3 regions of the Oceanobacillus sp. M60 genome follow, and region 1 is predicted to be linked to each of the others. Evidence: riboswitches for the same ligand, from Rfam matches in the RefSeq annotation. Region 1 holds a riboswitch; each other region holds the start of a gene.
The links. Region 1 has a riboswitch for thiamine pyrophosphate ahead of thiT (energy-coupled thiamine transporter ThiT). Riboswitches for the same ligand answer to the same signal wherever they lie in the genome.
Positions count from the first base shown of each region.

Region 2: another riboswitch for thiamine pyrophosphate. It lies ahead of ACW0TQ_RS12015 (acetylornithine deacetylase); the one in region 1 lies ahead of thiT (energy-coupled thiamine transporter ThiT).
Region 3: another riboswitch for thiamine pyrophosphate. It lies ahead of tenA (thiaminase II); the one in region 1 lies ahead of thiT (energy-coupled thiamine transporter ThiT).

Region 1 is NZ_JBSSNH010000002.1:440,005-450,180, forward strand. Features, by position in the region: gene ACW0TQ_RS06385 (glyceraldehyde-3-phosphate dehydrogenase) at 1-904, opposite strand, end outside; gene coaE (dephospho-CoA kinase) at 1,197-1,799, opposite strand; gene mutM (DNA-formamidopyrimidine glycosylase) at 1,796-2,641, opposite strand; gene polA (DNA polymerase I) at 2,654-5,290, opposite strand; gene pnpS (two-component system histidine kinase PnpS) at 5,712-7,076, opposite strand; gene ACW0TQ_RS06410 (response regulator transcription factor) at 7,077-7,769, opposite strand; gene thiT (energy-coupled thiamine transporter ThiT) at 8,033-8,599, opposite strand; TPP riboswitch at 8,742-8,846, opposite strand; gene ACW0TQ_RS06420 (M3 family oligoendopeptidase) at 8,911-10,176, opposite strand, start outside.
Region 2 is NZ_JBSSNH010000004.1:277,600-287,775, forward strand. Features, by position in the region: gene ACW0TQ_RS12000 (NAD-dependent protein deacylase) at 1-651, shown strand, start outside; gene ACW0TQ_RS12005 (YpjP family protein) at 769-1,356, opposite strand; gene tenA (thiaminase II) at 1,526-2,194, opposite strand; gene ACW0TQ_RS12015 (acetylornithine deacetylase) at 2,234-3,502, opposite strand; TPP riboswitch at 3,584-3,687, opposite strand; gene ACW0TQ_RS12020 (hypothetical protein) at 3,949-4,398, shown strand; gene ACW0TQ_RS12025 (S66 family peptidase) at 4,441-5,475, shown strand; gene ACW0TQ_RS12030 (AbrB/MazE/SpoVT family DNA-binding domain-containing protein) at 5,553-5,810, opposite strand; gene ACW0TQ_RS12035 (DUF2653 family protein) at 6,314-6,610, shown strand; gene ACW0TQ_RS12040 (TerC family protein) at 6,989-7,651, shown strand; gene ACW0TQ_RS12045 (MFS transporter) at 7,705-8,910, opposite strand; gene ACW0TQ_RS12050 (TetR/AcrR family transcriptional regulator) at 9,077-9,658, shown strand; gene ACW0TQ_RS12055 (serpin family protein) at 9,720-10,176, shown strand, end outside.
Region 3 is NZ_JBSSNH010000002.1:127,663-137,838, forward strand. Features, by position in the region: gene ACW0TQ_RS04815 (NAD(P)/FAD-dependent oxidoreductase) at 1-37, shown strand, start outside; gene ACW0TQ_RS04820 (NAD(P)-dependent alcohol dehydrogenase) at 357-1,397, shown strand; TPP riboswitch at 1,548-1,650, shown strand; gene tenA (thiaminase II) at 1,742-2,428, shown strand; gene ACW0TQ_RS04830 (uridine kinase family protein) at 2,728-3,336, shown strand; gene ACW0TQ_RS04835 (LysM peptidoglycan-binding domain-containing protein) at 4,082-4,564, shown strand; gene ACW0TQ_RS04840 (DEAD/DEAH box helicase family protein) at 4,958-7,576, shown strand; gene ACW0TQ_RS04845 (Na-translocating system protein MpsC family protein) at 7,707-8,069, shown strand; gene ACW0TQ_RS04850 (NAD-dependent formate dehydrogenase) at 8,440-9,471, shown strand.

The sequences.
Region 1 (10,176 bases):
CCATCGTGGAGAGCCCATCAATGGTTGCAGAATAAGTGCTTGTAGTATAATCAATAGAAACCAGAGGTTCATCCGAATATTGAATAATCCCACGCATACTTCCTTCTGATGCTTGTTTGAATAAAGCATTCACTTCTTCTATCGTAACATCTTCTTCAATATCAATTACTAAATCTACCAATGATACATTAGGTGTTGGTACACGCAATGCCATTCCATGTAATTTACCTTTCGTCTGAGGCAGCACTTCTGCAAGCGCTTTAGCAGCCCCGGTCGTTGTCGGAATGATAGACTGCGTGCAGCTTCTTGCCCGGCGTAAATCTTTATGCGGATTATCAATATTCTTTTGATCATTTGTATATGCATGAACAGTCGTCATTAATCCGTTCTTTATCGTAAAGTGGTCATCAATTACTTTAACCACAGGAGCTAAACAATTGGTTGTACAAGATGCATTCGAGATAACATCATCTAATTCTGGATTGTAATCATTTTCATTTACACCAATAACAATTGTCTTATCCACTTCTTTTCCAGGAGCGGTGATGACTACTTTTTTTGCTCCAGCCTGCAGATGACGCCCAGCTGCCTCTTTTGTGTTAAATTTGCCAGTTGCTTCGATAACAACGTCAATTTCAAGGTCTTCCCATGGTAATTTTTCCGGTTCTCTGAAATTCACCAAAAGAACTTCCTTCCGGTTAACAATCAATTTATTCGGCAGCGCTTGCACTTCTCCATTAAAAGGACCATGGACACTATCATATTTAATTAAGTGAGCAAGCGTTTCTGAAGGATAGCTCGCATTAATGGCAACAACTTCTAAATGCTCCTCTTCCATTGCTTGACGAAAAACCATTCTACCAATTCGACCAAAACCTGTAATTGCAATACGCGTTTTTTCCATAAGCACTATCTTCCTCCCGAAAATGTTATACTTTTTATCTTTTGTTGTAATTAGTATAACACATATAAGAGAAAGTGTGTCATTAAATATTAAAATGTTTCACACATTTTTTGAATATCCTTTGTAAGGAACAGATGGATGTCCATTTAAACAGGGGGATACATATTTTGACCATGACAAAGATTTTTTTTCTTCTTTTTTCCAGAACCATTTTCAGCATTTCTTTTTCTGATATAAAAAAACACTATCTGAACGGTGTAAATTACCGTTCAGATAGTGTCTTTTCACTCACCTATTCCATTACTTCCCATTTTTTCAGCAAATCAAATAATTGCTTCTTGCTTTCTTCCACGGAATGATTATTATCAATTACTTCATCAGCAAGCTTTGCCTTTTCTGCTAATGGCATCTGTGATTTAATCCGGTCCATTGCTTCCTGTTCACGAAGCTGATTTCTTTCCATTAAACGCTCTAACTGTGTTGCTTCATCTACAAACACGACGACTGTTTTATCCGCTAAAGAAGCCAGCTTGCCTTCAAACAGCAGCGGGATATCCAGCACAATGCATTTTTCTCCCTGCTCTGTGTACGTTTCTTTTTTCGCCAGCATCCGTTGGCGGACAGCCGGGTGAACAATTTGGTTTAATTGTTCTCTTTTTTCTTCATTTGAAAAAATAATAGATCCCAGCTTCGGGCGATCAATCGACCCATCTGCGCCTACTATGTCTTTGCCAAATACCTCGATAATCTTTTTATAAGATGCTTCTCCAGGCTCCACGACTTCTCTCGCTATCACATCCGCATCGATTACCGGGATATCTAATGCTGTAAACATTTTCGCTACCGTGCTTTTCCCGCTGGCAATGCCTCCGGTCAATCCAATCACTAAACTCATAAAACATTCACCTTTTTTTGCGGCTGGCAATGAAGACATAGGTGCGTTGCCCGTCCGCCAACCTTCATTTTTATAATTTCTTCCCCACAGGTTTTACATGGCTTCTTATCTTGACCGTAAACATATAAAACCTGTTGAAACATTCCCATATTCCCTTGGCTGTCTACGTAGCTTCGGATGGTCGTACCACCAGCTTTCACAGCTTCTTGAAGAGTTTCAATGGCTGCAGAACGAATAACAGACGCTTCTTTTTTTGTCAGTTCATTGCATTTTGTTAACGGGTGGATCCCGGAACGGAATAACGTCTCGTCAACATAAATATTTCCAAGCCCCGTGACCAGATTTTGGTCCAAAAGCGCCGTTTTAATAAACCGGGAGGATTTTTTCAGCTTTTCGTAAAAATAATCCGTCGTAAATGCTTCTTCAAACGGCTCGGGGCCAAGCGCAGCTAAAGGAGCCTGCGTGAATTCACTCCCTTTGGCCAATAAATGCATGGTTCCAAACTTACGAACATCGTTATAACGCAATGTCTCTCCATTCTTTAAATGGAAGACAACATGCGTATGCTTTTCTATCTCTTCTCCCGGCTGATGCAACCGATATTTTCCTTCCATTCGTAAATGGGATACAAGCACATATTCATCTAGATAAAAAAGCAGAAACTTCCCTTTTCTTTTTATTTGTTGAAAGGTTTGTCCTTCCAGCAGATGCTTGAATATCTCCGCATCATCCGGCTGTTTTATTATATTTGCCCAAAGAACATCTGCTTTTTCAATCGTCTTTCCTTGAACAAGCAATTTTAACGTCTCTTTAATGGTTTCTACTTCTGGTAATTCCGGCATTTTCCCTTCCCCTTACTTCGCGTCAAACCAGCTTTCTCCATAAGAATAATCGACCTTGAGCGGAACAGAAATGTCAACCGTTTTTTCCATCATTTCTGGAACGATTTCCTTTAAGATTTCAATCTCGTCTTCCGGTGCTTCTAATATCAATTCATCATGGACCTGTAATAAAAGCTTGGCCTGCAGTTTTTCTTGTTTCATTCGATGGTCTAAATCAATCATTGCTTTTTTGATTACATCCGCTGCACTTCCCTGAATAGGTGTATTCATCGCTGTTCTTTCCGCAAAACTGCGTACATTAAAGTTCCTGCTCGTAATATCAGGCAAGTAACGGCGACGGTTCATCAGTGTGGATACATAGCCTTTTTGCTTTGCTTCAACAACAATGTCATCCATATATTCTTTAACGCTTGGATAGCTCTTAAAATACCGTTCGATGAATTGTTTCGCTTCTTTCCGAGTAATCCCTAAGTTCTGGGATAGTCCATAATCACTGATTCCATATACAATCCCAAAGTTGACAGCCTTTGCCTGCCGGCGCATACCCGAGGTGACTTCGTCTCTCTCGACATGAAATACATCCATTGCTGTCTGTGTATGAATATCTAAATCATTTTTAAAGGCAGCAATCAATTTCTCATCCCCTGCAATATGGGCAAGTACCCGTAATTCGATTTGCGAATAATCAGCAGCAAACATTTTCCAGCCTTCTCGAGATGGGACGAACGCCTGCCGTATCTTTCTGCCTTCCTCCAGACGGATAGGGATATTTTGCAAATTGGGATCAACTGAGCTCAATCTGCCTGTCTGTGTTAAAGCCTGATTAAAGCGTGTATGAATCTTATGCGTATCTTTACGGACCACCTTTTGCAAGCCTTCAATATAGGTTGATTGCAGCTTCCCTAACTGACGGTACAAAAGTAATTTAGGAATTATTTCGTGCTGATCTGCCAGCTGTTCCAAAACATCTGCTGCCGTAGAGTAACCAGTCTTCGTCTTCTTGATTACAGGAAGCCCTAAATCTTCAAATAACACCGGCCCGAGCTGCTTCGGTGAGTTCAGATTAAATTCCTTGCCAGCTAATTCATATACTTCTTTTTCTAAATTGCTGAGCCTTTCTTTTAAATCGTCTCCCATTTCTTTCAGCCGGTCCACATCTACTAAAACACCCTGATGCTCCATCTCAGCAAGAATCAAAGCAAGCGGCATTTCTAATTCCTTTAATAATTTCGCCTGTTCATTATCCTCTAATTCCTTCTCCATCGCCGGATATAATTCAAGCAGTACATTGGTTTTCCGGATCACATGCTCACTGAGAATTGCTTCTTCCGGAACCTTTTGTTTTGCGCCTTTTCCATAAACCTCTTCATCAAAGGATACGTCATATTTTCCTTTTCTGCTTGCAATAGCAGGTATATCATGACTGTTTTCAGCAGGATTGATTAAATAAGAAGCAAGCAGCGCATCAAACACTATGCCTTCTATTTGTATATCATTCCGTAATAAGGCAACTTTTGTCCGCTTAGCATCAAATACAATTTTCTTTTTCTGAGGGTCCTCTGCCCATTTTTTGAAAATAGGCGAGTCCATCGCAACCGAAGTAGGTATGAAGCTTTTTTTATCGGCGTTGACAATGCCAATACCTTCTATTTGAGCTGTATGATAATTTTCACCCAACATCTCTATTACGAGTACATCTTCCTCTGAAAATAGATCTTCCGTTATTTCTTCCACTATGTCATATTGAATCTCTTTATGCTCTATCGCCTCTTCTTCCGTTTCGTCGGAGCCGGCAAGACGCGTCAACAGAGATTGGAAGCCTAAATCCATAAACATTTGACGGACGGAAGCGGCAGAGTAGCCTTCATAAATAACATCATCCAGACTAACCTCGATGGGCGAGTCCCGATTGATTGTTGCTAAATCTTTACTCATTAGCGCATCATCTTGGTGGTTTGTTAAATTTTCTTTAAGCTTTTTCCCGCTTACATCGTCCAGATTCTCGTAAACCTTCTCTAACGTATGAAATTGTGTTAACAGCTTCGTTGCTGTTTTTTCACCGACACCCGGCACTCCCGGGATATTGTCTGAACTGTCTCCCATCAGTCCTTTTAAATCAGTAATCTGTTCAGGCGTTACCTGCATTTTCTCAAGAAGATAAGACGGTGTATATTTTTCAATTTCACTGATTCCTTTTTTGGTTACACTGACCGTCACGTGATCCGAAACAAGCTGCAGTAAATCCTTGTCGCCAGAAATAACGGTTACTTCCCAGTCTTTATCATCTGCCTGTTTTGATAATGTGCCAATGATATCATCTGCTTCATACTGATCTAACTGGTAATGCCTGATGTCAAAAGCATCCAGCAGCTCTTTTAAGACTGGAAATTGTTCAGAAAGCTCTGAAGGTGTTTTTTGGCGTCCTCCTTTATACTCTTTATAGGTTTGATGGCGAAATGTTGTTTTCCCTGCATCGAAGGCCACGAGCATATGCGTTGGCTTCTCTTCCTCTAAAATACGGAGCAGCATCGTAGTAAATCCGTAAACGGCATTCGTATAGACGCCTTTTTCGTTATTCAATAATGGCAGAGCAAAAAAAGCACGATAAATAATACTGTTGCCATCCATTAGAATTAGCTTTTTGGTCATAATTCCGTCTCCTTTATCTATCAACTGTTTAAGTAACTTCATTTTATCATGTTTGGGGAAAACTTCATAATGCACACGTTCTTATTACATAGTTTTTCCAATCTGTACACATCGCATAACCAGTTAAACTCGTCTCTATATGACATCGATATCTTTCAGAACCAAAAGCGCAATGGTCTTCGGTGGGAAGATAAAGAGCAGCAATGTGGTCAGGTTAATGAATTTTATAAAAATTATATTTAATACTAGTAGATAGCAATAAGACTAATCAGCGAAGGAGAATCATGGAGACTCCTGGCCAGCTAAGAACGGTCACGTCCTTTGACCAACGGCCGACTCTAGGACGCCCTGTCCATCGTGGGAAAGCACGGAGGGAAGCCCCCCGCAGAAAAAAAGCCATCACTATAACGCTAGTGATGACTTAATCTTTCGGAATATAAACGTGAATAGCAGTTCCTTTATTCACTTCGCTTTCTACAACAATCTCCCCTTGATGAACCTCTACAATATGCTTCACAATTGCAAGTCCAAGTCCTGTTCCTCCAGTATTCCGGCTTCTGTCCTTATCCATTCTGTAAAATCGTTCAAATACTCTTGGGATAGCCTTTTTTTCAATCCCGATTCCTGTATCTTCGATTGAAAACAACACTCGATTATTCTTTTCAGAGACGTTTAGACTAACGCTTCCGTCTGATGACGTATAATTAATTGCATTGTCTGCAAGGTTGATAATAACCTGTTTCAATTTTTCTGCATCTGCATACATATGAATATCAGCTGGAATAGATGTCGTAAAATGCAACTCTTTTTTCTCTGCTTTTTGTTCTAAAGACGGCAAAACCGCATCAATCATCTGTTTGACATTAAAATCTGCTTTTTGAAGTTGAAAATCTTCTCTTTCTAAACGGGAAAGCTCGAGCAGATCCTCTATAAGCAACTGTAATCGATGGCTTTCCTTAAAAATAATATCAATAAATTCTTCTGCTGCTTTTTCATCATGCTGTTTTTCCTTTAGCGTTTCCGCAAATCCCCGGATAGAAGTTATTGGTGTACGCAGCTCGTGAGAAACATTGGCAACAAAATCTTTGCGCATTTTTTCTAAACGCTTTAATTCCGTAATATCATATATAACCAGGACAGCACCCTTAATCATATTATGCTCATTAAAAATAGGAGCTGCAATCACTTCCATATAGTTTTTAGTCAGACCGCGCTTATTTTTAAATTGTTCTTTGACAGGCTCTTCATACAGAAATGTTTTTTGGACAACGTCGTGCATTGCCTCGTTTTCAAATACTTCATAATATAGATGACCGCGGTATTGTTTCTCTTTTCCTTGAAACATTTCCGTAAACCCTCGATTCACCAGATGAACGTATCCTTTTTCATCAATCAGCGCAAGCCCGTTTTTCATATTATCAATAATAGAAGTTAATTGCTCGGCATGCATTTGTTCCTGAATCGTAATTTCATTCATATTTCGTGCTAATTTATTGATATTTTTGCTTAACTGCTCCATTTCTTCACTATTACTGTTATTAAAACGGGCAGAATAATTTCCTTTAATCATTTCATTTACTGTTTTTGAAGCTTTATTAAGCGGTCTTGTGTATTTATTGTAGAATTGCATAAATATAATGGAAATCACTAAAAATTCCACTAAAATAATTGCTGCGATAAATATCCAGTTTCCTTGAGCTTGTACCATTAACCAGCCCGATAAAACCAGGACAATCGTGATACCTAGTATATTAGGAAACAAGGGTTTCGAAAATAATATTTGCATTTAAACCGGCTCCTCCAATTTATAACCTAATCCGCGGACTGTTTTAATATAAACAGGCTTTTTGGAATCAGGTTCAATTTTGTCCCGCAGATGACTCACATGAACATCTACAATTCTCGTATCTCCAACAAAATCATAATCCCACACACTGCTGAGTAATTGATCTCTGGAGATGACCTTTCCCTTATGTTTAGCCAAATAGTACAACAGTTCAAACTCTTTTCGTGTGAAAGTAATCAATTCTTCTTTCATTTCTGCTTCATAACGTTCCGGGTAAATCGTTAAATCCTTTATCCGTAGCGCTTGATAATGATTCTCGAGCGGACGCTGTGTTCTTCTGATAATTGCTTTCACACGGGCAATGACTTCTTTCGGGCTGAACGGCTTTGTCAGATAGTCATCTGCGCCAAGCTCCAGACCGAGGATTTTGTCTATTTCTTCATCTTTTGCGGTGAGCATTAATATCGGTGTATCAATATCATTCTTTCTTAACTTCCGGCATACTTCTATTCCATCCAGTTTTGGAAGCATTACATCTAAGATAATTAACTCATAGTTATCTGCAGCAGCTTTTTGATAGGCTTCTTCTCCATCGTATGCTACCTCTGTTGTGAATCCGGCATTTTCCATATTATATTTTAATAAAGTAACAATCGATTGCTCGTCATCCACAATTAGAATCTGTTTTCCCACTTAGAAAATCCCCCTTATTCATATATACGTTCTCTTAGACAAAAATTCCTTCTTTTAAAGCTCCCTTTTTTTGTTAAATGAAGATGTGAGAATGTATCTTTATATATTTTATTTTCTTTATTCTACCATTATTCACGTTCAACGCCTATTCCATAAGTAAATGTTAATAAAACTTAACAAAACTATCCAAATAAAAATAATGGTTTAAGAAAAACCTGAAGCAAGATGTGCTACAGGTTTTTGTGTGAGGGAGTTTTCTTTTGTTATACTTTTCCTACTAATGTTCTCGGCTGTTTATAAAACAGGAGGAACACAATAACAAGACTTAAAATAAAGGATGGAACCATATAGGATGAATTATATATTAATGAATAAAGCCACGCCGGCTGTCCTTCGACGGCTGAACCAAAGAAAACCATTCCGGCAATATAATGACAAATAAAACGAGCAGCTGATCCCAGAAATACACCTACGGATATATAGACAAAGGATTTCTTTACCCGCTTGTTTTTCATGCTTTCGATAACCTGCTTCGAAAACACTCCGGCAAGCCCTACTACCGTAAAAGCTAATCCATACTCAATGATTCCCTGTACGGGATGCAGGATATAAGCTGTACCAGTTGCCACCTGTAATATTCCCCAAAGGAAACCGGACAACAAACCTCCTTTCAGACCCCAGCGAAAGGCTACAATGAAGACAGGAATCATTGCAAAAGAAACGGAGCCTCCTTGCGGCCAAAGCTTAAATCCTAACGGTAAAATGTCCAGCAGTAATGCAAGTGCCGTAAAAATAGCTACTTCTACTAAAAATAATGTTTTATTCTTCAATCGTCTCTCCCCCATTTACATCGAACAATCTTTTTTTAGACAACAAAAAAGCAATGCCAAGGGAGTCTTCTTGATGGCGGTATTCTTTAAAAATACATTTTAAGAGAATACCTTAAACTCCACTCACACATTGCTTTTATATCCATCAAAAAGTCCACAATCCCTACGCCAGCGCTAACTGACAGGTTCAAAGGGTCAGAACATAGAAAATGTCCACTCTCAGCCAAAGGCTCCCCTTGCAGGCTTTTTATATTCACTTTTTTGTATAGGCTTAGTATAAATCACTTTCTAAAAAACCGCAATAGCCCCTGTTATTTTTCAACTTTCTTCGCTAATTCCAAAAATTCCTGCACATCCTGTTTACATATTTCGATGGCATTTTCCCAAAACTCAGGCTTGGACAAATCTACTTGCAAATGCTTTTCAGCAAGCTCTTCTACGGTCATTCTGCCGGTATCCCTTAATAAAGCAGTATATTTTGCTTCAAAATCTCCTTTATAATCCTTTGCATAAGCATAAATTCCCTGGCTGAATAAATAACCAAATGTATACGGGAAGTTATAAAATGGCACACCAGTAATATGAAAATGCAGCTTGGAAGCCCAGAAATGCGGATCATATTCGGACAGACTTCCGCAGTAAGCTTCCTTCTGTGCTTCCACCATAAGTTCATTTAACCGTTCCGTACTGACCATACCTTGCTTCCGTTCTTCATAGAATTGTTTCTCGAATAAAAAGCGTGCATGGATGTTCATGAAGAAAGCCACACTGCGCGATACTTTATCCTCTAACAACGTTAATTTTTCTTCATCTGTCGCCGCCATTTTCACCGATGCATCCGCTACAATCATTTCTGCAAAGGTCGAAGCAGTTTCCGCAACATTCATTGCATAGCCTTGATTCAAACCGTTCATATCGTTCATCACATACTGGTGATAGCCATGTCCCAACTCATGAGCCAGGGTAGCTATATTAGAAGGTGTTCCAGAGTACGTCATAAAAATACGAGTTTGTTCACTGAGCGGAAAGCTTGTACAGAAGCCCCCCGGACGTTTTCCTGCACGATCTTCCGCTTCAATCCAGCGTTTTTCAAACGCCATTTGTGCGAAATCCGCCATTTGGGGACTGAAGCCGCGGAATTGCTCTACAATAAAAGCAGCTCCTTCATCATAACTTTTCTTTTCCATTTTTGATTGAATCGGAGCATTCACATCGAAAATGCTTAATTTATCCAAATTTAACAGAGAAGCCTTTTGATGTAAGTAGTCTGCAAATAGGGATTTATGCTTTTCAATTGCTCCCCACATTGTATTTAATGTTTCTTCCTTCATTCGATTTTTTGCTAACGGCTCTTTTAAGACTTTGTCCCATCCATAATGTTTATAGGTCTGCAGGCGAAATCCAGCCAGGTGATTTAATGTCTGCCCAAATAAGTCCTCATTCGCTTTCCAGGCATCACTTATTCGCCGGTAAACATATTCTCTCTGCTCACGGTCAGGTGTCGACAGCTTATTAGCAGCCTGCCCAACAGAGTATTGTTGAACTTTTCCGTCCTCTTCTATATCAATTTTCATATT
Region 2 (10,176 bases), on a different contig from region 1:
TCTACAGAGAGTGGGCTGCCTGACTTTCGTTCCACAAACCGGGGACTTTGGAGAAAGAAAGACCCAAGCAAAATCGCAAGTGTAGATGCTTTAAATCATCACGTAGAGGATTTTATCGAATTTTATCGGGAGCGCGTCCTGGGCGTCAAAGAAGTTGGTCCGCATAAAGGACATCACATTCTTGCCGATTGGGAAAATAATGGACTGATCCAATCGATTATTACCCAAAATGTGGACGGTTTTCATCAGGCTGCAGGCAGCAGACACGTTCATGAGCTTCATGGAACCCTGCAAGAGCTGCATTGCCAAAGCTGTGGGAAAATCTACGACAGTTCTGCTTATTTAAATGAAGACTATCACTGTTCCTGCAGCGGAATACTCAGACCTTCTATTGTATTATTTGGGGAAATGCTCCCTGAGGATGCCTTTTCTGCTGCGTTTGAGCATGCAAAGAAAGCCGATTTATTTATCGTGCTAGGTTCCTCTCTATCGGTTACGCCAGCCAACCAATTCCCGGAAATCGCAAAACAAAATGGCGCCAAACTTGTCATTGTCAACCAGGAGAAAACACCATTAGATGAGTTTGCAGATGAAGTTGTTTTTGACCGGAAGATTGGGGCTTATTTAGGAGAAACGGATCAATTATTATAAAACAGATAAAAGGCAAGGAAGCGCTGCACGCTTCCTTGCCTTTCTTGATGGATTAAAATAAATACAGCTCTATTTGTTTTAAGCAAGGCGAGTAACCTCAGCCCCAAAATTTTGATCTTATGCCATCCATTTAGGCGGTGTATTCTTATTCCAATAAATATCCCCGATATGATAATGCTTTTGGAATCCATCCTCACTTAAATGGTAATGAAAATTAAAATAATACCCTTCCAATGGTCGGTTTTCCCTGCGTACATGAAACTTTGCCAATGTTTTGCCGGTGCTGTTATTGGAAACATTGAAAATCCGCTCCCCATAGCCGTCTGAAGGTTTTTCCGTAATCGCTATATCCTTATATATGGCAGAATGCTCGACAAGATCAGACAACACCAATTCCATCTGCGGTAAAATCATAGCAGAAAATTCATCCTCGACCTTCCCCGCAATCCTCGTTCCAAATTTTTCGATACTCAATTTTTTCGCCTCTTCATGAAGGTGGCCAAGAAAAGCTTCTCTTGGGTCTTCTACATTGTATGATTGGGTGGTTTCCTCGATAACAGATGTTGTTTCGATATCTGATGAAGAAGATACGCTGCTGTCATCCCGCTTATTGGCGTCGACTTCCAAAAGATTTGTTGGCGTATAGATACCCAATGTTAAAATTGTTATAAATATGACTGCTATTTTTCTCCACCAGAGCTTCATCTGCTTCACCCATCTTCCGTATCCGTTTTCTTTATTTTACCATGAATCCATTTCTTGTCTATCCAACCATTCTACTTTTTTGAATATTGGAAGAAAATAATTTGTTATACGGAACATTCTGCTTATACATTTTTTTACAACTCAAGAAATCATATAGGGTGATTTTACCTTATACCGGCCAGCCTTCACGCTTATATGCCATATCCCAAAACATATATTCATAGCGGCTCGTATTCAGAAAAATAGCTTCTAAATGATTCAGTTCTGCTTCTGTACAGCCTTCCGCAAGCTCGTCTAATTTTTCAATCAGCCACTTGCCGATGGAACCAAATTCATCCGAGCTGTACATTTTCACCCATTCCCCATACTGTTCATGCTCCAGTGCACCCGGCTTTTTTGCCAGCTCCAGACCAATTTCATAATAACTCCAGGCACATGGCAGAATCGCTGCAATTAAGTCTGCTAAAGAACCTTTCTGTGCCTCTGCAAGCATATTACTGCTGTAGGCAAGCGTTACAGGCCCTGGAACCGTAGATTCTAATTCTTCTCTGGAAATACCGAGACGCTCGGCATACTGGCGATGAAGATCCATTTCGAAATTCAGGGTTTCATCCAGCGATTTAGCAAAGCCGGACATGGTATCTAAATCTTTTGCAAGCACCGTTCCCATCGCGATTACTTTTGAGTACTCTATCAAATACTTGTAATCCTGACACATGTAGAATTTAAATGACTCCATATCGAGTGTTCCATTTCCAATTCCCTGCACAAACGGATGCTGGTGGCTTTTCTCCCAAATCGAATCTGCTGACTTGCGAATACGTTCTGTAAATTTCATGTTCTATGCACTCCTTTTTCTATCATTTTTATAAATGCCTTATTCCTGTTTTTCTGTTTGACACCATTTCAAAATAAATCGCAGCAGGGACACTGTATAATCTACTAACTCGTCGATATTTACCTGCTCATCCACGGCATGGGCATGCTTCAATTCACCCGGTCCATAGCAGACCGTCGGAATCCCGTATGCTGCAAGCCAGCCGCCATCGGTTACTGTTTCAGACATTCGGACTTTCGCTTCCTCGCCAAAGGCTTTGCTATGACTCTCCTGTAACATCGCAAAAGCAGCATGTTCTTTATCTACGGAGAAAGACGGGAAAATTTCACCGCGGTCCACAATCATCGATTCGCCTCCCCATTCAAAGGCGGGTGGATTATCCCGCATCCAGACATCCGCTTCAGCCGTCTTGCGTAAATGGGACTCAATTTCTGCAGCAACCTGCTCAGCAGTCTCATCGGGATAATAATGAACGGTAATCCATAGGCGGCATTCATCAGCAATAAAAGCAGCATGTCTGCCTCCTTCAATCACTGCCGGGTTGATGGTATTGGTTCCTGGGGGAAAGCCTGGATAGGATTTGGTCACTGCCCAATGTCGCTCCAGCTCCTGCAACGCAGTAAGGAGCTTATTCATCTTTTCAATGGCGCTGGCCCCTTTCATCCCGCCGCCTGCATGAATGAGCTGGCGACGTGTACCATCATGGTGCGTGATTGGACTTTTCACTGTGATCCAGCCGGTAATAACGCCTCCTTGCCCATGTATTTCACAATGACTTGTATCTGCAACGATGGCATAATCCGCTGTATACCCGCGTTCTCCACATTGCTTCGTCCCTGCTTCTCCAACCTCTTCCCCAATGACGGACTGCAGAATAACATCCCCGCCAAGGCGAATCTGGTGGTCATGCAATATGCGCATCGCAAATAAACACGCTGCCAGACCGCCTTTCATATCTGCTGCACCCCGCCCAAATAATGTACGTCTTTCCACTGCTGGCTGAAATGGCGCATGCTTCCAGTTTTCACCTTCCTCTATAGAAGCGACATCCACATGCCCATTAAGAATCAAGCTGTTGTATGTATCGGAAGCAGTTCCACGTAAACAGCCGACGACATTCGGGTCACCGGGATAAACCTCCCATTGTTCTGTTTCAAAATTCATTTCCTTCAAGTAGTTCGCAATGTAAGCTTGGATAGCCTCTGTATTTCTTGCAGGCGGGGCTGGCGTTTCAAAACGAATTAAATCGCTGACAAGCGCTATTAACTCGTCTTCTCGATTTCGAACCTCCTGAATTACCCTATCCATTCAAAAACCTCCTTTTCAGCACGCAAAAAAGCCGCCTCCTGATATAGAAAGCGGCAGAAAAGTTTGGTTCATTTGCCTATAGGCATATTCCGCCCACTTCCCTCCGCTAGTACGAACTAGATCAGGTTGGTAAGGGTCAAGGCAATATGCCTCTCTCAGCTTAATAAGCACCCCTAGTGGATCCATTGCGTATGTATTTATCCATTTCAGATTACCATACAGTTCTGGAAGCGTAAAGCAGAATTTAAAAGGAAGGATGATTCTACTGTCCATTGTCTGTATACATATTGCTGCTTTTTTGCGCAATATGTCTTATTGTCATCGTCGTCTTTAGTATCTATCCTTTCGGTTTCATTACTTATAATCTCGAACATATACCACTGCTAAAAAAATTAGAGGATAAAGCAGCTTCACTGTTTCTCTTTTCTCTATTGGGAATCGTTTGCTTGGTATTTTTAATGGCATATGTCTTTATGGGAAAATCTATCGTTAGTATTGTGCAGTCCCATAGCGGAGACCAAATAGAAACCGAAGCCTATATTTCGGATAGGGAATATGACTATAATGCTGGCCGCTATAGCACAAGTTCATACTATTTGCATTTATCTTTCTACGCAGAAGACATAAACAAGGAGGTTATGGTTTCCAAAGAAGTATCTTCTCGTATATTTTCTCAGGCTAACCATGTCATTGATGTTCAATATCCTGAAGGACAGCCTTATAAAGCACACATAGCAGGGACTAAATTTAGAGATTTTTTCGGATCCAGCTTTATTATTTATAGCTGCATTCTCATCGTTACGGCTTTATTAATATATGCACCTGTTTTAATGCGAAGAAAGAAGAAAACAGGCTCTTTTTATAGGAAACAGAAAAAGGATTTCTCCAATAAATAACGAATACATAAGATATACAATTTTCTGAGAGGAGTATTTCTTATGCTTATGCAGCCGGCAAAATTATCTCCAGGAGATAAGGCAGCGACTGTCAGCCTCTCCTGGGGCGGAGCAGGCGAGCCCTCCTTAAGCTGGCGCTACCAGCAGGGTGTGGAACGCTTAGAGAGCGTGTTTGGGCTTGAAGTCGTTCCAATGCCTAACAGCTTAAAAGGACAAACTTATATAGATGAACATCCCGAGGCACGGGCCGAAGATTTAATGACTGCATTCAAAGACCCTGAAATCAAAGCGATTATCTCTAATATTGGCGGTGATGACAGTATTCGTCTGCTTCCCTATATCGATTTTGAGATTATCCGTCAAAATCCAAAGATTTTCATGGGATTTTCTGATACGACGATTGCTCATTTATTCTGCTTCCATGCTGGTTTATCCTCCTTCTACGGACCAGCAATCATGACAGATTTTGCAGAAAATGTGGCGATGGATGATTATACGGTGCAAGCCATTCAAAGCATGCTTTTTGAAGCAGAAGCGGTCGGCGGCATCCCTGCACCGGAAAAGTGGACAAGTGAATTTTTAGAGTGGGATATTTCCAATAAGTCTATTGCCAGAACAATGCACCCTAATCAGGGTTACGAACTGCTGCAAGGAAACGGTATCGCAAAAGGGAACCTCATCGGCGGCTGTATCGAAGTACTTGAATTTGCTAAAGGAACAGCCATTTGGCCGCAGCAGGAAGCATGGCAAAACAGCATTCTCTTTTTTGAAACATCAGAGGAAAAAACGGATCCAGAATTAATTAAAAGATGGCTTCGAAATTATGCCGCTCAGGGGATTCTACACCAAGCGAATGGAATGATTGTTGCCAAGCCTTATGGGGAAGTACATTACGAGGCGTACAAGGAAGTTATTCTATCTGTTTTAGCAGAAAACAGGCTGAATGACCTCCCAGTGTTATATGGGGTTTCTTTTGGACATACCGAACCAAAAACGCCCATTCCATATGGAAGATTAGCACGAATTGATTGTAATCAGGTATCCTTTTCAATTTTGGAAGCAGCTGTGACAGATTAAATCCGGCTGCTTTTCTTTGCCAAAAATAAAAGGAGACATATTGCGTCTCCCTTCCGTTTCAATCTTTCTGTTTCACATCAAAGATATTCTTTAAGAATTTCTTTTCCTTTTTGACTTACATATAATCCGCCTGGCAGCTGTATATTATCATCATTGACTTCTCCTGTAATAAAACAAGTCTTTTCAGCTTCGTATTTCCGTATGATAATTCGGTCTTCCTCTACGAATATTTCCATCGGATCCCGCTCTTGTATGTTCAAACTTCTTCGCAATTCCTTAGGTATAACAATCCGGCCCAGTTCGTCCACTTTTCTAACGATACCAGTGCTTTTCATTCTGCACGCTCCTTTTTTATATTTCTTAAGATAACTGTCTATATCATCCCCTCTACCCTTTTATGGAAATGTATAAACAACAAAGGAACTTATTAACAGTGTGAAAAAGCGGCAGCAGTAATCGATATCACTATCCATAAATACGGTGAGAAACGGTGATTGGTTAAAATATACTGCGTTTTATATAAGCTGTAGCAGATTTGAAGTCGCTCTTATTATTAAATCAATTGAGACAGTGATATACTATCCATATAATCCTTTTTAGAAACGTTCGTTACACAAAGTAAAAAGTAAGCTCTTTCATCCGCATTTTTCTTTTTCCAAAAAGATTTACAACTTACCTGGACGGAAAAAGAAACGGTCGAAAAGAAGCCAGGAAAAGTTTATGCCCCTATAACTACTTCTTACTTCATGCAAATAGGGAGTTTGTAGTAGAATAGAGTAAGCATCATTACTGGAAGCTGAAAATAAGCTCCCAACCATATGCAGGAGGAATTTGAGGTATGCAAAAACTTATTATTCCTGAAGAGGATATTGTGCTTGCTATATGTATGTACATTGCTGAAGAACAGAATATGAGTGCAGATGACGTCCAAGTAGAGTTATTTTATGATGATTACACTGGATTTTCAGCAGAAGTCGTGACATCATCTGGAAAACAGGAATGGATGACCAAGCAAATTATTGCTGCATTAAGAAAATGGATCAAAGAAAATCTCCACGCCGATCCGTATGCAGGCTTAAAATTGGATTTAGACAGACGAAACGGCATTTATGCACGTCTTCGATACAATAGTTAATATTTCACAAAGCTTTCATCCTATTTTTCATTTTTAAGTTTCTTTACATATTTTTGAAGATGCAGGAGCAGCAGCCTCCGCTTCTATGAATAGCGTATTTATTTTCATTATTTTATTTTTTAACTGGATGAACACTTCTTTTAAGATGGTTTAAAAAGCTTAAGAAACGTTTCTAAGCATGTATGTACATAATAGCCAAAAAATCCTTATTTTCTTCATGAATGAAGAAAATAAGGATTTTTGAGTTTGATAATGAATTCTCTGTAAAAGAGAATTATTGTTCTATTTGTTTTCTGATCCATTTTTTCCTCCCGCCTGTTCTGATTTCTCGTACAAGCTCATATACTTAACCAATGACTTGATGAGGAAAGGAGAGATATGTTGGAGTTTATACAGACCATCGGACAGATTCTCCTGATTAATATTTTACTGAGTGGAGATAACGCGATTGTCATTGCAATGGCGAGCCGGAATCTTCCGGAACATCTTCAGGCACGCGCTATTCGCTGGGGAACGTTCGGCGCAATCGCACTTCGGATTCTCTTTGTATTTATTATGATTTACCTGTTGCAGCTTCCTTTTATCCAATTAATCGGCGGATGTCTCCTATTGTATGTAGCATATAAATTACTGGTGGATAAGCAGGATCACAGCCAGATGAAAAGCGGGAATTCCTTGCGGGAAGCCATTACGATTATTATCTTTGCTGATGTGATTATGAGCTTGGATAATGTACTAGCCATCGCCGCCATTGCTGATAGTGATTTACTTCTGATTATTGCCGGGATTATTTTAAGCATCCCGATTATCTTAACAGCCAGTGAATTGATTTTGAAGCTCATTGAGAAATTTCCGATTATCATTTACATTGGTGCCGGCCTGCTTGCCTGGACAGCCGGAAAAATGCTGTTAGAAGAAGCATTGGTACAGCAGCTTTTTGCTTCGCTGAAATATGGACAGCTTATCTTCCTTAACATTCTTACCCTTGCCGTTCTTTTTATTGGGAAATGGCGCAGAAATCAATTAGAAATGACGGTGTAAAAAAACCTCTTATGGGCCTTAACGTCACATAAGAGGTTTTTAACTCTGCAGATTTAAATGCTTTTGTAGGTTTTTGCTTTTGTAAATAACACTGCTGTAATAATCAAGCCAAGCATTCCAAAACCAAGCAGAATAGCTTGAATTGGGATATTAGCAGCTGATAACCCGGAAACAAGGGCGTAAGAAATCGGATCGAATCCATTCATAGCCAGGAAAATAATACTCATGACCCTTCCCATAATATAATCTTCCGCCTGTTCCTGAGCAGCAGTAAAGAATGGGATGAATACAAATGACATGGAAAACCCGATAAAGAACACAACTATTGTCAGCATCGTTAAATTAGGAACAAGTGCAAAAATGACATATGCGATTAATGCTCCCAATAATCCAAATAAGGAGGTCCTCCCTTTCTTCTTGACTAAGACAGAGCTGAGTATCCCTGTGCCAGCCACCAGACCAATCCCCAGACTGGCTTCCATATAACTTAGATTAAGCGGGGTTCCGCCATAGCTTTCCACCAGGAAAGGAATCGCAATATGCAATGTTCCAAACACAAAGAAGTTAAGTGTAATAAGTACAACTAACCCCGTCATCAAAAAGCTTGAATTGCGAATATATGCCAGACCTTCCTTGATTTCTTTGATTGGCTTCTGCTTTTCCTGCAACGAAACCGGCCCTTCATTAATGAAGCGCGGATAAATAATGACCGCAGAAAGCAAAGCCAAAATCATTGCTACAAAATAACTGCCGCCGACACCGATAGATTCCATAAATACACCGGCAACAATCGGACCTGCTACAAATGAAATCTGATCGACACCCTGGAATAAAGCATTGGCACGCTGCAGCTGGCTTTTCTCAACAATCTTAGGAATCATCGATGAACTTGCCGGCCCGAAAAAGGCATCCAGCATCCCAAATCCCGCAGCAATCAATAGAAGCAAAGTAAGTGATAATGCATCATTTTTCATCAGTATATATAACACAAGCAAAAGAAGAGCCTGCACAAAATTCGCTAAAAACATAATCGTCGTCTTCTTGTAACGGTCCGCTACCACTCCTCCGAAAATCATCATCGAAATTCTCGGGACGGTTGCAGCAATTAATACAAGTCCTAACGAGCTGGCTGATCCGCTATCACTGATAACAAACCATGTCGTTGTTGTCAAAAACATACTGAAGCTGACAACACCAAAGATCCCAGCAACAAACAACAACACAAACGTACGATTTTTAAATAAAGGCTGTGCTTCCATACTATCTTTCCTCCGGCTTTTTTATTGATGAAACAAAGCGTTTTGTTTATTTTCACATGACAGGCAGGGATATATGCTTTATAATAAGAAATAACATAACCTACCGACCGTTCGTTTCTAGAGAAATTTTACCTCACCATCATTACTTTGTCAAAGGAGAATCATCATGCATACAAAAGAAAAAATTTTACTCGAAGGAATGGAGCTTTTTGCAACGCTTGGCTATAATGGGACCTCCATGACAAAAATCGCCGATCGAGTTGGCCTGCAGAAATCTTCTCTCTACGCACATTACAGCAGTAAAGAAGAATTATTTTTCGATGTAACCACAAAAATCGCTGCGGATTACGTGGATTTTGTGAAGTCCGCCTTTAAAAATGAGGGGGAAACAGCGCAGGAAAAATTGCATCTTTCTTTTCAGGCACATGTGAAGGACATGGCAAATCACGACAGCAGTATTGAATTTTATAATCGTTTTTCCTCCTATCCTCCTAAAGGTTTTGAGGACAAAGTTTTAGAAATATTGCGCGAGAGCGAGGAGCAGGCACGGGCGTCCTTTAAAAAAGAAATAAAAAAGGCGCAGGAATCTGGGGCAGTGACGGAAGAAGTTTCTCCAGAAGAAGCTGCTCGCGCTTTTTATGGTTTATTGGACGGTCTATCGTATGAAACAAACTATTATGAAATGGATGTTATTGAAAGTCATGGGGAGTCGATGTGGAAGGTATTTTGGCGCGGGGTTCAGGCATAGTTGTCCCCCCCCTTTCATGTATGATATGTTTAACAAAATCATATAAGGAGATGCTGATAAAATGATGAAAAAATTACTTTGTCTTTGTATCGTTCTTATTTTAACCGCTTGCAATTCCTCTGATTCTGAAGAAAATCCATCGCCAGACGATGCTTCCAGAGAAACCGTTCAGTCAGGATTGAACCAGCTTGGGTTTGAAGCACTCTCCGGATTAGACAAGAATGAGGATGGTAATGTCTTTATTTCGCCTATCAGTATTTGGACAGCACTGAACATGACCTATCACGGCGCAGATGGGAAAACAAAAGCAGAAATGGAAGAAGTGCTTGGCCTGGAAAACATCGATTCGGATGCCTTGCTTTCTGCCAACCACGATTTGTTAATGGAGCAAGCAGCAGATAATCAGGAGGTAGAACTGTATCTCGCCAATGCTGTATGGTTCAGGGAGGACATGGAAATAAATGCTGCGTATCAAGAAGCACTGGAAACATATTATCAGGCAAAAATAGACCCTTTAA
Region 3 (10,176 bases), 310 kb from region 1:
AAACAGAAAGCTGCTTTCTCACTTGTATACGAAATAATAAGGCAGAAAATATGAATTTAAATGATACATGCCATCTTCTTATTGACACTATCTCGAACAAAGATAGTGTTTTAATTTTGGAGGAAATGGAATGCCTTACATTGAGAAGCTGTTCTAAGAAAATAGAGGAAGAGCTTATAGCACATTGTATTCTATAAAAAGAGAAAGATCGCACGTTTATTTATCGTATATCAACACGCATGTTACAATGAAGAATATGTTCTTAAAAAATTATAGCTCTCTATTTTTCCAAAATAGTATAGGATGACGTATTTATACGCTTGGCAAAACAATACATATCAAAGAGGTGTAGCGGAATGAAAAAGATGAAGGCAGCAGTTCTGAATAAGCCATTGGATATTGAGGTTAAGGAAATAAATATACCAGAACCAAAGGAAAATGAAGTATTAATCAAAGTGCAGTGTATCGGTGTATGCGGCTCTGATGTGCACTACTACGAACACGGAAAAATCGGGCGTTATGTCGTAGAAGAACCACTCATTTTAGGGCATGAATTAGCAGGAGATATTGTTAAAGCTGGCAGTCAGGTTGAGAATCTTGCGGCAGGCGACCGTGTAGCTGTCGAGCCGGGTGTGGTATGCGGAACTTGTGAATATTGTAAATCAGGCCGATACAATCTCTGCCCGGAGGTACAATTTATGGCAACTCCGCCAGTTGACGGAGCTTGGTCTGAATATGTCACGATTCGCAGTGATTTCGCCTTTAAAATACCGGATCAAATGAGCTATGAAGAAGGGGCTTTAATTGAACCGCTTTCTGTTGGCATTCATGCGATGCAGCGCGGAAAAGTTCATCCCAATGATAAAATGCTGATAACCGGTTTAGGACCTATTGGGCTGTTAGCGATCAAGGCAGCGAAAATATTCGGAGTGAACGAAATCTATTGCTCGGATGTGGTACCATATCGCAGAGAATTAGCGAAGAAATTTGGCGCGACAAAGGTATTTGATCCAACACAAGATAATATTCATGAGGAGATAGAAAAGGCAACAGCTGGCAGTGGTTTGGATATCGCCGTTGAAACTTCAGGTAATGGCCGGGCGGTTCAGGATGCACTGACGATTACGAAACGCGGAGGAAGGATTGTATTAGTTGGATTACCTGCATCCTCAGAAATACCTGTAGATATTACCCATATCGTCGATTCAGAATACGACATTCACGGTGTTTTTCGCTATGCAAACAGTTATCCGACAGCAATACAGGCAATTGGCAGTCAGGACCTTGGTCTCGAGGATGTAATTACCCATAAGTATCGTTTAGATAATATCAAAGAGGCTGTAGAAACCGCCGTAAATCAGAAGGATACTAGCATTAAGATAATGATTTATCCATGATAACGAGTGAAACACACTAGTTTTTTAAGCTTCTTGGAAACCTATTTTTTTAATAGATTTGATTATTTCTTTGCTGATTTTCTTATAAACAAAAAAGACTTGACTTAACAATTTGTTCTGCTACCATAATAGACAATCGAATACATTTCAATTTTCTGCTAGGGGCGCCGTAACGGCTGAGATAAATGTATATTTAGCACCCTTAGAACCTGATCTGGTTAAGGCCAGCGGAGGGAAGTAGAATAAGCAGACAACCATGCGCTATTTTTTCGTGTGTATGTTTTTGTATGCAGATGCTTCCTTCTACGAGTCTTTAGAAAAAAGATTAAAGGAGGATTTTTTTTATGAAATTTACGGATGAATTACGTGCTGCAACGAAGGAAAGCTGGGAGCAAAGTTTACATCACCCATTTGTGCAAGGAATCGTGAAAGGAGATTTGCCGCTAGAAACATTTAAGTATTATATTTTACAAGATATTTACTATTTAAAACATTACGGTAAGATCCACGCGATTGCAGCATCCCAGGCCGAAGATTTTAAGCTGACTGCTCTTTTAGCTGATAAAGCGCGCTTTACAGCAGAGGCTGAACTGACCGTGCATAACGAGCACGCTGAGATTTTAAATATTACACAAGCAGATTTAGATAACTTCAAACCAGCGCCAACTGCGTATGCCTATACTTCGCATTTGTATCGAGCAAGCCTGTCTGGAAATCTAGCACATACTGTGGCTGCCATACTGCCATGCTATTGGTTATATGCGGACATCGGAAAAGTGAATGAAAATGCCACTCCAGAGCCGGAAATTTATCGTAACTGGATTAAAATGTATGCGAGTGACTGGTTTCAAGATTCAACTACCGAAATGATTAATTTACTAAACACTTTAGTTGAAGATATGAATGATAAGGAAAAAGAGAAGGTAAAAGAACAATTTATTATCGCAAAAGAATACGAACTCCATTTCTGGGAAATGTCCTACAATCTTGAAGGCTGGCTTTCAGAAAGTAAAAAAGTGAACAGTCGTTAAGAAGAAACAGAACGGCTTCCAATTTCTTAATGGGTTCGGTTTATTCGTTCCATGTTAAAGAACTCTCATTTATCTGAGGGTTCTTTTTTTGGACTGGAAGGGAAAAGTATTTATTATACCAACTGCGCAATTTTGTTAAAAACACGATGCAGCTAATTTACTTGTGATACAATTTTCGTAATGGCAAGAAGCAAACAAGCCGAAGCCGGAAATTTAGTTTAATAAGCATTTATTCCAAAGAAATGAATACTTGTAGATAGTGAATTTAATCTTGTGTCTGACACGGAGGAGGGATAATCGTGAAAAACACTCAAGTAACAAGAAAAGCTTCCGAGCAAATCGTATCCGCTATAAATGGATACCTGAAAGGACGAATCAGCCCCTTAGTGGTGGCTTTGGACGGGGGGAGCGGTGCAGGAAAATCTACGCTGGCTGCTGAGGTTGCTTCACACGTAGGAGCAACTGTTATTCAGTGTGATGCGTTTTTCGACGCGACGATTACAGACGAGGAATGGAATACTTCTACATCGGAATGGAAATGTCGCAGATGTATTGACTGGCAACGTCTGCATAAAGAAGCATTGTTACCGCTTATAGCGGGGGAAAGCGTTCAATATCATCCTTTTTCTTTTTCAGCTGAAAGCGGTCTGGCCTCATCCTCCATAACGAAAGAGCCCTCAAAGGTCATTATTCTTGATGGAATTTATAGCTCGCTGCCCGAATTTTCTGATGTTGTTGATTTGAAGATTCTAGTGGATGTATTACCTGAGGTTCGCCGTTATCGGCATAATGTAAGAGAGGGGCATGCGGATGAGGCTTGGCATAAGCAATGGGATCCTGCAGAGGACTACTATTTCTCCGTTTTGTGCCCGCCGGCATCATTTGATTTAATCGTCGTGAACGGGTAAGGCACCGCTTAAATGCAATGATTCCATTCCCTAAAATAAATAATATTGTAATTATGTATTGACAATTCAAGTGATAATGATTATCATTATCAATAAGGAATAAGGTTTCTCTATCAAATTGTTCTGTGAATAAATCAGATGACTCATTGTGTTACCCCCCAACCAACATATTAGAGACTTGATAGAGATTCCTTCTCTTTTTTACAGGCTGTTTTTTGGAAGGTGCCACAGGCTTACATAATAAACACGCAATTTCTTTTTCCAACGACAGATTACTTAGTACGCTTATACATAGAATATAATTGGACAAGAAGGAAAATGGGATAAAATCATTGCCTTCATTATTTTAAAATTAAAAGAGGAAGATAAGACGGAGAGAAGAATAATTTAACAGATTACCATACAACTATAAATTACGCACTAAAAGCGTATGATACTGTTATTAGCCTGCGATAAATAATTCGAGAGTTGTGAATTATTTATCGTTTTTATCACTTCGTTATGCGAAAAAGTAATTCATTGATTGGATGTTTTTACGCAAGAACTTCACCAGCATGCTCATCTATGGAAAATAATCAATAGAATAAAATATATTTCTATTTTTTCATTTTTATTACAATTAGATTAAATAGATAGAATTTGAGTTTATAAGCTAAGAAGTGGGGTAGATAGTTACTATCATATTGGAGAGGAAGGTGTTATTATCAAGTATATTTTTTCAATTTTTCTTGCTTTGGCTGGATTCGTGCTCTTTACTGGGGCGGCAGCAGCTGAGCAGCAGCATGAAGTGCAACCGGGAGATAATGTCTATCGTATCGCACAAAACTATCAAGTAGATGTCAATGCGCTTATTGCAGCAAATCCATCCATATCGGATGCTGCATATATTGAAGCTGGGCAAACAGTAACAATACCAGATCAAAACGGAGCCTCTTTTACAGTGACAGCTTATACAGCTGGTCCAGAATCTACTGGTAAAGAACCTGGTGATCCAGCCTATGGTATCACAGCATCTGGTGAGGAAGTAGAAGAAGGAAGGACCATTGCATGTCCGCAATCGCTTCCTTTTGGCACGAAAATACATATCCCGGAGCAGGATGAAACTTACGTGTGCGAAGACAGGGGTAGTGCTATTACAAATGGCCATCTGGATATTTATAAGGAAGACTTAGACGATGCATTGGAATTTGGAGTACAAGAACTTCAAGCTAAAGTGTGGACCTATTAAGTATAGGGACTAGATGACAGATTTACTTTATGTTAAAAACCTTATCGCGATTTAACGCAAAGAAAGCAACCGCCTATGAATCTCATGTAGGCTGGTTGCTTTTTCGTATATAAGAATATGTTATAAGTTATTATATTAAGCTATGAAAACACGTATTAACATTCGTATAACTAGTCATTAAATAAGCAAAAATACCAAAATAGATACGAACAAAGAATAGTAAATGATTACTCAATATTGCAGCAATAGACAGATTCTCCACTTGAATCGTATAATGTGAATAAAAAGATGTGACAGAGGGATAAACGATGGAAATGCCAATTATAAGCGTATCTCCTTTCACTGATCATGATGATAATATAGAATAGAGAGCAAGGAAATGAGGAGACAGATATGGAGAGCTTTCCCGAACACCTACAGTTTAAATATTCATGGAGATCTTATCAACAAGCTATCATAGATGATATGGACACCTATCTGAATAAACGTCATTTACATTTAGTAGCTCCTCCAGGTTCAGGAAAAACAGTTATCGGATTGGAGATGATGTTGCGTTTTAATCAGCCTGCATTAATATTGGCACCGACTATCGCCATCCGCGACCAATGGGTGGCCCGTTTTGTAGAATTATTTGATCAGAGCAGTAATCAGCCGGAATGGATGACAACAGATTTAAAGGAAAAGGCTTTGGTTACAGTTGCAACATATCAAGGGTTTCATCAATGGATGACTGGTCAGGAGGAAGAAGTACAGGAAAAGCTTGCTTCTCATGTAAAGACATTGGTACTGGACGAGGCACATCATTTACGCACTGCATGGTGGCGTTCTGCTGTTTCTTTCAGAAAAAATCTTACTAATCCAGCTATTGTAGCTTTGACAGCTACTCCGCCATATGATGTATCCATCCAGGAATGGAACCGTTATTTGGAGCTGTGCGGCGAGATTGATGCTGAAATAAGCATAGCAGAGCTGGTACGAGAAGCAGAGCTCGCTCCGTTTCAAGATTATGTCTGGATATCCGACCCCCTCCATGAGGAGCAGGAGGAGATCAACCAATTTCGAAGCCAGGTCATAGCGTTTCAACAATCCACACGTCACAACACGGCACTTATTGATAAAATAGAAGCACATCCATGGATCACCGATCCGGGTACATATGCAGAAGAAATCCTGGCGGAGCCGGCTTATTTGTCCAGTATGCTTATTTTCTTAAAGGAAGTGGAAAGTACTGCCTGGACAAAGCCGCTTCCGATAATGGGCTTGAAGAAAAAACAAATTCCGGAGTGGAGTTTGGAATGGCTGGAACTCATGCTGACACATCTTCTATATCAAGATAAGCATATTATGGATGAAGAGGAGCCAGTACGAAAAGAAATACAGTCTTACCTTCAACGTCTCGGGGCTGTTGAAAAGCGCAGGGTGGTCTTAACAGCGAATGATCGAATCAACCGTTTATTGGTGCAGAGCCCCTCGAAATTAAACAGCATCCAGCAGGTGACTGCCTTTGAGGCACAGGAATTAGGAACAGAGCTGCGTCAGGTTATTCTTACAGATTATATTAGACGAGAAGATTTGCCTAAGAAAGCAGGGGATGAGCAGAATCTCCGGCGTTTAGGAGCTATACCTGTTTTTGAACAATTGCGCCGCAGGGAATTGGATGTCTCACTTGGGGTTTTAACGGGATCGATTGTTATTATTCCCAAAAAGGCATTGGCAGCCTGTGAAGATTTAGCCGAGCAATGGGAAGTTGCTATAACAGCAGCGGAACTGTCCTATGATGCAGCTTATGTAGAAATCACTATCAATACCAGTGCACGGCATCGAATGGTGCAAATGATGACAAAATTATTTGAACGCGGCGAAATCACTGTATTAATTGGTACAGCTGCATTACTTGGAGAAGGCTGGGACGCACCGTTTATTAATTCATTAGTCCTTGCTTCTTATGTTGGCTCTTTTATGCTGTCCAATCAGATGCGAGGAAGAGCCATTCGTGTAGAGAAAAACAATCCGCAAAAAACAGCCAATATATGGCATCTTGTTTGCTTGGATGCTACCAATTCAGAAGGCGGGGAGGATTACCTTGCATTGAAAAGACGTTTTAAGGCCTTGATTGGTCTAGGGCATCAGAAGAATGTGATTCAAACAGGGATTGGTCGACTATCATTGGCCGAACCTCCCTTTTACAGCATCGATAAGGAACAGTCCAACCGGCAGATGTGTGATTTGGCAAGGGAGAGAGGGCAGCTTTTCCGGCGCTGGAAGTCGGCAGTTGAAATAGATGGGACTTTAACGGAAGAGATATCTGCCAAAAAACAGCAGGTGCCGCGTCCATTATTATTTACGAATACCATCAAGGCTTTGATTCTCGCGATACTTTCTATCATTTTTTTCTTTGTAGATAATGTACTTGGTGAAATAACGAATTTCCGCATTCTGGAAGGTAATTTTCGTGCTTTTTTATGGGTAGTTGTTATTATTATAGCTATTGCTCTTATTATTGCTTCTCCATTCATTTGGCGATTACTTAAAATCTTATTTCGTAATATTAGTGTCGAGAAAAGCATGAGTGAAGTTGGAACTATCGTATATCAGGCCTTATTTGAGTCAAGCTGGATAGAGACAAAGCCAGCTGTTTCCCTCATTCAGACAGAAGAAGAAAATGGCGTCATTACTTGCTGGTTAGAGAATGCCCCCATCTATGAACAAAAAATATATGTGGAGGCATTGCGCGAGGTACTGGATCCACTTGAGAGTCCCAGATATATAGTTGTCCGAAAACAGCGGACATTATGGTGGAACCGTATCGATTACCATGCTGTTCCTGCGATACTGGCACAAAATAAGGAAATGGCAGAACTTTTCCTGGCTTGTTGGGAAAAGCACTTAGGTAAAGCGGAACTGGTATATACGAGAACTCCGGAGGGAAGGCAAGTATTGCTTCAAGCGAGAGCAAAAGCCATGTCTGCGCAGTTTGTATCTAAATCGGAGCAAATATCCGTATGGAAGTAGCGGGGGCTAAAGATAATTTTTAATCTAGTGTTTCGGCTTAATTTGATTGGTTTAATTTGATTAATGTAAAAAAAGTGGTATAATTATTTTTGAGATTAGATTAATACTATTTATGAAAGAGGATTTATACATGTCCACAACTATTCATAAAGTCGAACAGCAGTTTGCCAATCTAGTTCGGTCCTATCGTAAACAGCATATCGGAAAAGGCCCCGAGAAAATAAAAGTCTCATTTCATGGTACTTGGGCTATTGCTTATATGAATGGGAGCCTTAGTCCTGTAGAAAAGTTTATCGCTCAAACCGAGGAAGGGCATACAATGATCTGGCAAGCCAGGACACAAATGGTGAAGCAACTGTATGAAAAAGTACGGCCTTCAGATTTAGAAGAATTAGTTGGTGCAAAATTTTTAAAACTATTTGCGGATATTAATGTGGAAGATGATGAAGCTATTTCAATATTTATATTTGACAAACCAATAGATAGACTGTAAAGCTATTACACTATTTTAGGTAGCTTAGCCAATGGTACATAGGTGCTGATTACTAACTACGGTCATGATATTGATATCCAGCTATGTTATCAAATAAATAAATTGTTTCGGTTTGTATCCGATTAATGCTTGAGAACAAAATTGCTTATTGTTGTTAAATAACTTGAATTTAATATAGAAATAAATGGCGGATTGGTCTATGGTACCTTATGTGCTAATTACTAACCACTATCTTGTAAAATCGCTTTCGATTTTTATAAGATGGTGGTTTTTTCTATATAAAGGGGGTGTTATATGGAGAGCTAAAGTAAATAAAAAGACCCTGAAGAGAGAAGTAAGAAAATTTATAATGAAAAGGAGCAGGATTATAATGAAAATCGTTGCATTATTTCCAGCGTCAACAGGTTCTTCACAACTTCTAACTAAAGAGGCATCTTTAGGCTTAAGAGATTTTCTGAACGGCACAGAAGATGAGTTAGTATTGATAACTGATGATAAAGAAATCGATCAACATATTGAAGATATGGATGTTGTTATATCATCTCCTTTTTTACCGGCATATATTACAAAAGAACGTGTCGAAAAAGCAAAAAATCTTAAACTGGCAATTACTGCAGGAATTGGTTCTGACCATGTCGATATAGAAGCAGCAGCAGAAAAAGGGATTACGGTAGCCGAGGTAACTGGCAGTAATAACGAAAGTGTTGCGGAGCAAAATGTAATGGAAACATTGCTGCTCTTAAGAAATTATGAAGAGGGGCACAGGCAAGCGGAAGAAGGTGAATGGGATCTGCCAAGAGTAGGTTCTGGTGCCAATGAGCTATTAAATAAAAAAGTCGGCATTTTTGGCTTTGGCCGAATTGGTCAATTAACAGCAGAACGATTAAAAGCTTTTAACGTAGAATTGCAATATAATGATCCGTTTAGAAAGAAAGATGCAGAAGAAAGAATCGGAGTCGAATATGTTACGTTCGGTGAACTAATTAAAAGCTCTGACGTAGTGATTATTCAATCACCTTTAACTGCAGATACTGAGAATAAATTCGACCAGGAAATAATAAGTCAAATGAAAGAAAATGCTGTACTTGTTAACTGTGCTCGCGGTGCAATTGTAGATAAAAATGCAATTGTTCATGCGGTCAATGATGGTCGTATCAGATATGGCGGCGATGTTTGGTATCCACAACCAGCTCCAGTAGATCATCCATGGCGTTCTCTTAAACAAACAGGATTAACAGTACACTATTCTGGTATGACCGTAGAGGCGCAGGAAAGAATTCAAAAAGGCGTTATCGAGATGTTAACGAATTTAATGGAGAATACACCAATAAGAGATGAATATATTATTGTAGACAAAAATAAAGTTTCCCACCAAAGTTATCAGACAAACAAAAATAAATAAGCGCATTAGCGTAAATGTATGTCTCTCATTTTAGGAAAGAAGCTAAACTCTACAGTTTTACAGAGATAATTTAAAAGAAATCTCTAACTAATTTAGATTAATAACAGCAAAATATATTTCTAAAAAATTAGAAAAAATAGCAGGCAAAGTTGCTTATCAGTGATTTTGCCTGCTATTTTTTAGGTAGCTATAAACCTCGGCAAAAACAGAAAAGTGATTCTTTTTATATGATATAAAAATATAAAAGTGAACCATGTTATACAGATTAGTAAATTATATTTGAAGCATTTAATATAGTTTACTAACACAAAAGAATCTCTCTTAATTTAAGTTGAACTTTTTTCGTTTTATAGTTGAATACTCGCAGCATATATAGACCGTTTATTACAAAGAATACAATCGCCTTTAAAACAAATAAGTGCCAACGTCACTACAACAAGCTGCCTTATTTGCTATTTTAGAAAAGTTTAATCTAGAGGCTCGTTGATTATATTCGAATTTGGCTCCTAGTCCATAGATTCGGTTTCATTTATCAAATGGATTTAACAGTTGAAAATGGAATATATGTTTTATGAAGATTATGCGCTTTATTCCTATATCGACTACTATATCTTTAGAGAAATTGTAGTCATAGTTCGTCTGACAGGGATAAGGTCGTATACCCAGGAGCAGCACTAATAAAATGAGATAAGAGACCTCATTTTA